2 regions of the Clostridium swellfunianum genome follow, and region 1 is predicted to be linked to the other one. Evidence: a T-box and tRNA genes for the amino acid it is inferred to sense, from the RefSeq annotation. Region 1 holds a T-box; the other holds one or more tRNA genes.
What was found. The T-box of region 1 lies ahead of serS (serine--tRNA ligase). A T-box ahead of a tRNA ligase gene usually reads a tRNA of that ligase, here a tRNA-Ser.
Positions count from the first base shown of each region.

Region 2: it encodes a tRNA-Ser, which carries the amino acid that the T-box ahead of serS (serine--tRNA ligase) is inferred to sense. The anticodon was not compared.

Region 1 is NZ_JAMOFV010000006.1:2,692,763-2,696,731, reverse strand. It holds gene NBE98_RS12870 (hypothetical protein) at 250-603, shown strand; gene NBE98_RS12865 (DUF3810 domain-containing protein) at 786-1,862, shown strand; gene NBE98_RS12860 (hypothetical protein) at 1,885-2,049, opposite strand; gene NBE98_RS12855 (GNAT family N-acetyltransferase) at 2,112-2,594, shown strand; T-box leader at 2,676-2,886, shown strand; gene serS (serine--tRNA ligase) at 3,020-3,969, shown strand, end outside.
Region 2 is NZ_JAMOFV010000006.1:2,814,711-2,818,679, reverse strand. It holds gene NBE98_RS13460 (NAD(P)/FAD-dependent oxidoreductase) at 1-18, shown strand, start outside; partial or broken gene NBE98_RS13455 (DUF1667 domain-containing protein) at 19-261, shown strand; gene serS (serine--tRNA ligase) at 357-1,634, shown strand; tRNA gene NBE98_RS13445 (tRNA-Ser) at 1,834-1,924, shown strand; tRNA gene NBE98_RS13440 (tRNA-Ser) at 1,938-2,028, shown strand; tRNA gene NBE98_RS13435 (tRNA-Arg) at 2,078-2,154, shown strand; gene NBE98_RS13430 (manganese catalase family protein) at 2,431-3,126, shown strand; gene NBE98_RS13425 (efflux RND transporter periplasmic adaptor subunit) at 3,368-3,969, shown strand, end outside.

The sequences.
Region 1 (3,969 bases):
TAGGGAAATAATTATAGTCCCTCAAAATTGATTTCTCTTACGTATAGTATTATAAGGAGCGTAGGCATTAATCATACTTGCGTTTCGAAAATACTACAATAGCAATAACAATTAATACCTGTTATTAAGTAGTATGAGGAACAGATGAGGCGAAGCGGTTAATAATCGCTAAGCACAGTATAAGGAGTACAGGAGGCATAGTAATTGATAATTACTATGTACAGTATGAGGAATACAGGAGGGACACATATGATTAAGTACTTAACGCAGCATGTCAACCATAAGAGGTTTTTCTCAGAGCTTAGGGAAGATGAGATTTTCATGTATTCATATGTAGATTTTACATGGGAGCAAATAATTGAGCTGGCTGAAGAAAATAAAGTTAAGCTAGAATATATTCAAAAAGGAACAGATGAATATAAGATGTATGGAGAATGCTCTGCAAGAGTTGTAGATATAAAAGGTAGAGTATTCGAATATAGGATTGGTTCAAAGGAAATTGTTAAGATTGAAGCAAGAGATGAAGAAAGTGCACGAGTTAAACTCATTGACTATTTATTTAGTGAGGACTATATTATATTAGAGAAAAAATCAGCAAGTTAATTAAAGACGCTTTTTTAAAAAAGTGCAAATGGGATATACAAAATATTTAATAGAATAGATGCAATCAAGTTTTTTAATCTCGCCTAGGTTGGCGGGATTTTTTTTATATTTATTAGTATAATATACTTATGGAATTATATGGACTAAATTGATATGAAAACATTCGTAGAGGCAGGTTGAACATGAAGAAGAAATTAAGTATAAAATTAATTGTTATCATGCTTTCTCCAATAATATTTATAGCAAATATTATCACTAAAAGGTACCCCAAATTTATTGAGAACTATTACTCTACATCGGCTAATAAAGGTATAAGACAATTGCTGAGTTTAATAACTAGCATCTTTCCTACATCTCTAGCTGAGTTCTTAATACCTTCTTTATTTTTAATTTTAATTGTAGGCTTTATTTTTCTACTAGTTAAAATAAAAAAAGGTGGGTTTTCGGAGCAAGTAATTAATTTATCAACTTACGTTTCGGTGTTGTATGTTCTATTTATGGTTCTTTGGGGATTTAATTACAATAGGCTTTCCTTTGATAAAATAGCAGGATTAGAGATAACAAGATCTTCAAAGCAGGAGCTTTATGATCTCTGTGAAAGCCTTATAGACAGAGCTAATACATTGAGGGGAAAGGTAGAAGAGAACTCACAAGGAGTAATGACTGTTTCTGGTGGTTATAAGGATGTTTTTAAGCGAGCGCAAAAGGGATACGATAAGGCTGCAAAGTTATATCCAGAGCTTGGTGGAAAATATGGACCGCCAAAGAAAATATTAGTATCAAAAAAGATGTCCTATACAGGAATAACAGGAATATACATACCCTATACAGGAGAAGCAAATGTTAATATCAACATAACAGATTACATGCTTCCAAACACTGCAGCTCATGAGATGGCTCATCAAAGAGGCTTTGCAAGAGAGGATGAGGCAAATTACATTGCTTATATTGCCTGCACGATGCATCCTGATGCAGATTTTCAGTACTCAGGAGTAATGCTTGCTATTGTTTATTCTATGAATGCCTTAGCTGATGTGGACAGGGATATGTATAAGCAGCTTCTAAAAAGCTATACTCCTGGAGTTAGAAGGGATATAAATAATGATATAGAGTTTTGGCAGAAATATAAAGGAAAGGTTGAAGAGGTAGCTAATAAAGTAAACAACACCTATTTAAAATCTAATGGTCAACAGGATGGAGTACAAAGCTATGGAAGAATGGTAGATCTTCTGCTTGCTGAATACAAAAAAGAAAAATAAGCACAGGAATAAAGTGTGCTTATTAATAGTCATTTTTATCAGGGCGAGTACTATATTTGGTTTCGTAATCTAGGGGTGGTCTTGAAAGATTCGTTAAATTTAAGTGATCTATACTCACAAAATCTGCTGCTTCACCAACCCTATCAAGCCAACTAAAAAACCTTGATGTTTTTGCATTTTTATTCATTTATCATCACCAATAATATGGTATGTAAAAAAATAAAAAATATAACAGGTAGGAGGGATAAAATGAATTTTATAAATAAAATGGATAATGCAAGTGCGAGAGAAATATCTAATTGGAAATATGAACATCCATATTCCATGTATAGTATGGATGGAAGCGAAGAATGTATAAATGAACTTTTAGATGGTTCATACTATGTTGTTAACAACGCAAAGCTTGAAATAATAGGATTTTATTGCTTTGGTCAATCAGCTCAGGTGCCAGCAGGTATCAGGAGTGGAGTTTATGAAAATAAAAATTTTATAGATATAGGGTTAGGGATGAATCCTGATGTTTGTGGAAAAGGAAAAGGCTATGATTTTATAAGTAGGCAAATAAAGTTCGCTGAGTCCCTATTTGGAACATATAGACTTAGACTCACTGTTGCAGAATTTAACAAGAGGGCTATTAGCGTTTATACAAAAGCAGGTTTTAAGCAAGTAAACGATTTTAGTAGAACTAATGAACAAGGAACTACAAAGTTTATAGTTATGAAGCTTGCATAATTTTCTGGATTTTATATTTACTTTGTACATAATTGGTGATAGAATCTATAATAATATATAACACTAGTGTATATAATTTATATTAAAGCAATGAAGGAAGCTTAAATTAATACTATATTTTAGAGAGCCGATGGATGGTGTGAATCGGTGTATAGTTTAATTGATCCACTTCCTAAGCTTAGGTGAAAAGCTGATGGCTTGTGCCCTTTATAGCACTGTTGAGAGGTCATGTTAATTACAATTTTAATATGACAATTAGAGTGGCAACGCGGGATATACTCCCGTCTCTGTTTTAATGCAGAGACGGGAGTTTTTTGATTTTTTAAAATTAAATGTATGAAGGTTATAGTCTTAAAGGAACTTTAACTAACAAGTGTGGTGAGTAATATTTAATCGCTCAGTGCCCAACTAAGAGGAGGAAAGTTATGTTAGATTTAAATTTAATTCGTGAAAACCCTGATAAGGTTAGAGAGGCTCTATTAAAGCGTATGGATGAGGTTGATTTTACAGGGCTACTCCAATGGGATAAGGAAAGAAGAGAGTTATTAGTACAAGTTGAGACTTTACAAAACAAAAGAAATACTGTTTCTAAGGAAATAGCGGAGCTAAAAAGAAAAGGTGAGAATGCTGAGCAGTACTTTGCTGAAATGAAAGAGCTTGCTACTGCTATTAAAGTGCTTGAGGAAAAGCTAGGAAGATTAGAGGAAAACATAAAGGTATTTATAGAAAAACTTCCTAATGTGCCAGATGAGGATGTGCTTCCTGGAGGCAAGGAAAATAATAAGATAATAAGAGAATGGGGTAATAAGCCAGAATTTACTTTTGCTCCAAAAGATCATATGGATTTAGTAAAATTAAATAATCTAATTGATTATGAAAGAGGAGTTAAGCTTGGAGGAAATGGATTCTGGGTATACAAAGGCTATGGTGCCATACTAGAGTGGGCTTTACTAAACTATTTTATTGAGGAACACACAAAGGATGGATATGAATTTATACTTCCACCCCATATTTTAAATTATCAATGCGGGCTAACAGCAGGACAATTTCCGAAGTTTGCGGATGAAGTTTTTATAGTTAAAGGTGAAGGAGAAGAATACAGCTTCATGCTACCAACTTCAGAAACAGCCTTAATAAATCTTCATAGAGATGAAATTCTTAAGGAAGAAAATATGCCGAGAAAGTATTTCTCATACACTCCTTGCTATAGAGTTGAAGCAGGCAGCCATCGCGCATCTGAAAGAGGCATGATAAGAGGTCATCAGTTCAATAAGGTGGAAATGTTTCAATACACAAAGCCTGAGGATTCAGATAGAGCTTTAGAAGAATTAATTGGAAAGGCTGAAAGGCTTGTACAAGGATTGGGACTTCACTA
Region 2 (3,969 bases), 120 kb from region 1:
GAATTTGATGGAGTGTAATATATGGAAGAAGTAAAGGACTGTGGAATCTTAACTACTTTAGTTAGAATAAAGGGAGCGAAACATAATGTAGTGCCAGTAAAGAGTACCAAACCTATAGATAAAAAGCTTTGGATTGAATGTTCAAAGGCATTAAGTAGAATTTATGTAGGTGCCCCAATTAAGGTTGGCGACTTGGTATGTAAAAATATTTTAAATACCGGTGTAGATATTGTATGCACTAAAAATGTAAGCAGGGAATAATAAAGGAGACTAAAGTCTTAAATGGGCTTTAAAGGGCAGCTTGGGAATGGAAGCAAGTAAGGTTCCAAGTGGTTTTGAACGAAAGGAGAAAAGTTATGTTAGATTTAAAAAGAATAAGAACTAATCCTGAAGAGGTAAAAGCTTTATTAGCTACAAGGGGAGAAGCATTTCCACCATTTATTGATGAAATTGTAGCTTTAGATGAAAAAAGAAGAGAAGTATTGGTCCAGGTTGAAACCTTAAAAAGTAGGAGAAATCAAGTTTCAGCTGAAATACCAAAATTAAAGAAGGCTGGACAGGATGTTGAGCCTATAATGGCTGAAATGAAAAAGGTTGGAGAAGATATAAAGGTTTTAGATGCAGACCTAGCAGAAATAGATGATAAGATCCAAAACATTCTTCTTAGAATACCTAATATTCCAAATCTAAAGGTTCCAGAAGGAAAGTCAGATGCTGACAATATTGAGATAAGAAAATGGGGAGAGCCTAATAAATTTGCTTTTGAACCAAAGGCTCATTGGGAACTAGGAACTAATTTAGATATTTTAGATTTTGACAGAGCAGGAAAAATTACTGGTTCAAGATTCACGGTATATAAAGGCTTAGGTGCAAGACTCGAAAGAGCTATAATAAATTACTACTTAAATACTCATATAGATGTAGCAGGATATACCGAAATAATGCCGCCATTTATGGTTAATAGGAAGAGTATGACTGGAACAGGACAGCTTCCAAAGTTTGAAGAGGATGCATTTAAGATTGCAAATACAGATTATTTATTAATACCTACAGCTGAGGTTCCAGTAACTAATTTATATAGTGATGAAGTATTAAATGGTACTGACTTACCAATAAAGCATGCTGCTTATAGTGCTTGCTTTAGATCAGAAGCAGGCTCGGCAGGAAGAGACACAAGAGGACTTATAAGACAACACCAATTCAATAAGGTGGAGCTTGTTAAGTTTACTAAGCCAGAACAATCTTATGAGGAATTAGAAAAGCTTACTAATGATGCAGAAAGAGTACTTCAGGGGTTAGGACTTGCTTATAGAGTAGTTAGACTTTGCAAAGGAGATTTAGGATTTTCTTCAGCAATGACCTACGATATAGAAGTTTGGATGCCAAGCTATAATAGGTATGTTGAAATATCAAGCTGTAGTAACTTTGAAGACTATCAGGCAAGAAGAGCCAATATAAGATATAAAGAAAATCCAAAGGATAAGCCTCAATATGTCCATACATTAAACGGATCAGGTGTTGCTATAGGAAGAACTGTAGCTGCTATACTTGAGAACTTCCAAAGAGAAGATGGAACAATTGAGATACCGGAAGCTTTAAGACCATATATGGGTGGAGCCGAAGTTATAAAATAATTATAAGTTCAAAAAGAACGATTGACAGGAGTAATTAATTACAGTATTTTTGGTAATACTATAATTGGCTTGTTAATTGTTCTTTTTGTTAATTTAGAAGTATTTATATATAAAAGTTACAGATAAAATTAAAAAAATCCTATTAAAAATGTTGACACTATAAAAAGCTTTTGTTATAATAAATCTTGTCGTTAGACGTGGAAAGATGGTCGAGTTGGTTTAAGGCACCGGTCTTGAAAACCGGCGTACGGGTGACCGTACCCAGGGTTCGAATCCCTGTCTTTCCGCCATTTTAATATTTTTGGAGATGTACTCAAGTGGCTCAAGAGGACGGTTTGCTAAACCGTTAGTAGGGGTAACTCTAGCATGGGTTCGAATCCCATCGTCTCCGCCATAAAAGCACCTAACTTAGTTTAGGTGTTTTTATCTAAACTCAATAATATGCGATGGTAGCTCAGTTGGATAGAGTAGCTGGCTACGAACCAGTTGGTCGGGGGTTCGAATCCTCTCCGTCGCACCATAAAATATTGAAAAAACAGGATTTGCAGAAATGCAAATCCTGTTTTTTTTATGTAATAATTAAGATAATACGAATTGAGATTAAGGGATTAGTCAGAAGCACCTTAAATAAAAGGCTAAAGTAACTATATCATATACATCTTATTGTAAAACAAATGATTATTATAAATTCTAAATCCTAATACTAATGGTTATCGATAAGAAAGCTTCGTATAATATCTTGATAAGGTTTAATACTAACTCTGAGTCAAAAAGATGACAGGGAGGAAGAAGATAGATGTTTAAACATGAAAAACAATTATTAAGAGAAGTAAAAGTTGAAAGGCCAAACCCACAGTATGCAGTATTGATGCAGGAGCAGCTTGGAGGTGCAAATGGCGAGTTAAAGGCTGCCCTTCAATACCTTTCACAAAGCTTCAGAATTAAAGATCCAGCAATTCATGATCTGTTTTTAGACATTGCTGCAGAAGAACTTAGCCATATGGAAATGGTAGCTCAGACAATAAATCTGCTTAATGGGCACGCAGTAGATTTTACAAAGACCATGGCGGGAGAAATAGAAACACATACATTAACAGGGTTGGCACCTGGGCTTATTAATTCATCGGGTCATCCATGGACTGCTGATTATGTTAACGTAACTGGAGATATAGCAGCTGATTTATTGTCAGACATAGCAGCAGAGCAAAGGGCTAAGGTAGTGTATGAATACCTTTATCGTCAAATAAATGATAAGTACGTAAAAGAAACTATAGATTTTCTATTAAATAGGGAAGAAGCTCATAATGCGTTGTTTAGAGAAGCGCTAAACAAGATTCAAAATGAAGCTTCAAATAGAGATTTTGGTGTAACGGCGGATTCAAGGCTTTATTTTGACTTATCAACACCAGGGGAATTTTTTGATTCACCAAATCCAGCGCCTCCTAGCTTCAATAATCCACGTAAGGAGACTAGACCTACGACAAAAGTTTAAGGTAATAAGATAGGGAGTATAAAGTTTGTACTCCCTATAAATATATAAAGTCATAATTAAAGCTATATAAATAACCATACTAATTTTTTGAATTTTTAAACAGAGCATTAACTATTTTTATCATATTGTGGTAAAATTATACTGTGACATTGCTTGTATTAAGAGCGGCTAATTTTATATTAAAAACAAAAAACTAATAGCTTTTATATGTTAAAAGAAATACCGGGGGGATTAAAAAATCATGAACATGTTATTTAAGTATTCAATAATAATGGGGACATGCGTTGCAGCAGCTGTTAGCCTTATGGGGTGTAGTTCTATCAAAAATGAAAATACAACGGCTATCCCTACGCTTGTTAGTCCGGTTACAGAAAAGCTTAGGACTGAACCAGCTAAAAAGGGAAGTGTCGAAAGAACAACATACAAGGCAGGTTATATTGTTCCTATTAAAAAAGTGGACATGTGTTTTAAATTTAAGGGAGGATATCTTTCAAAACTGAATGTAAAATCAGGGGATGTAGTTAAAAAAGGTCAGGTCCTTGCAGAGCTTGATACAACTGATAAGAAGAATGCAATTAAAGAAGAGGAAATAAGGCTTAAGCAGGCACAGCTGGTCTATGAGAACGCAGAACAAAGCGGGGCTTCAGAGGCACAAAAGCAAATTTACCAGTTAAATATAGATGCTGAAAAACTTAAAATGAAGCAGCTTCAGGATGATTTAAAAAGTGCAGTTTTAACTGCTGATATTTCAGGAAAAGTTATAAATGTAGCAGATGTAAAGATATCTCAGTTCATAAGTGGCTATCAGTCTCTTTTAACCATTGCAGATACGGAAGGTATACA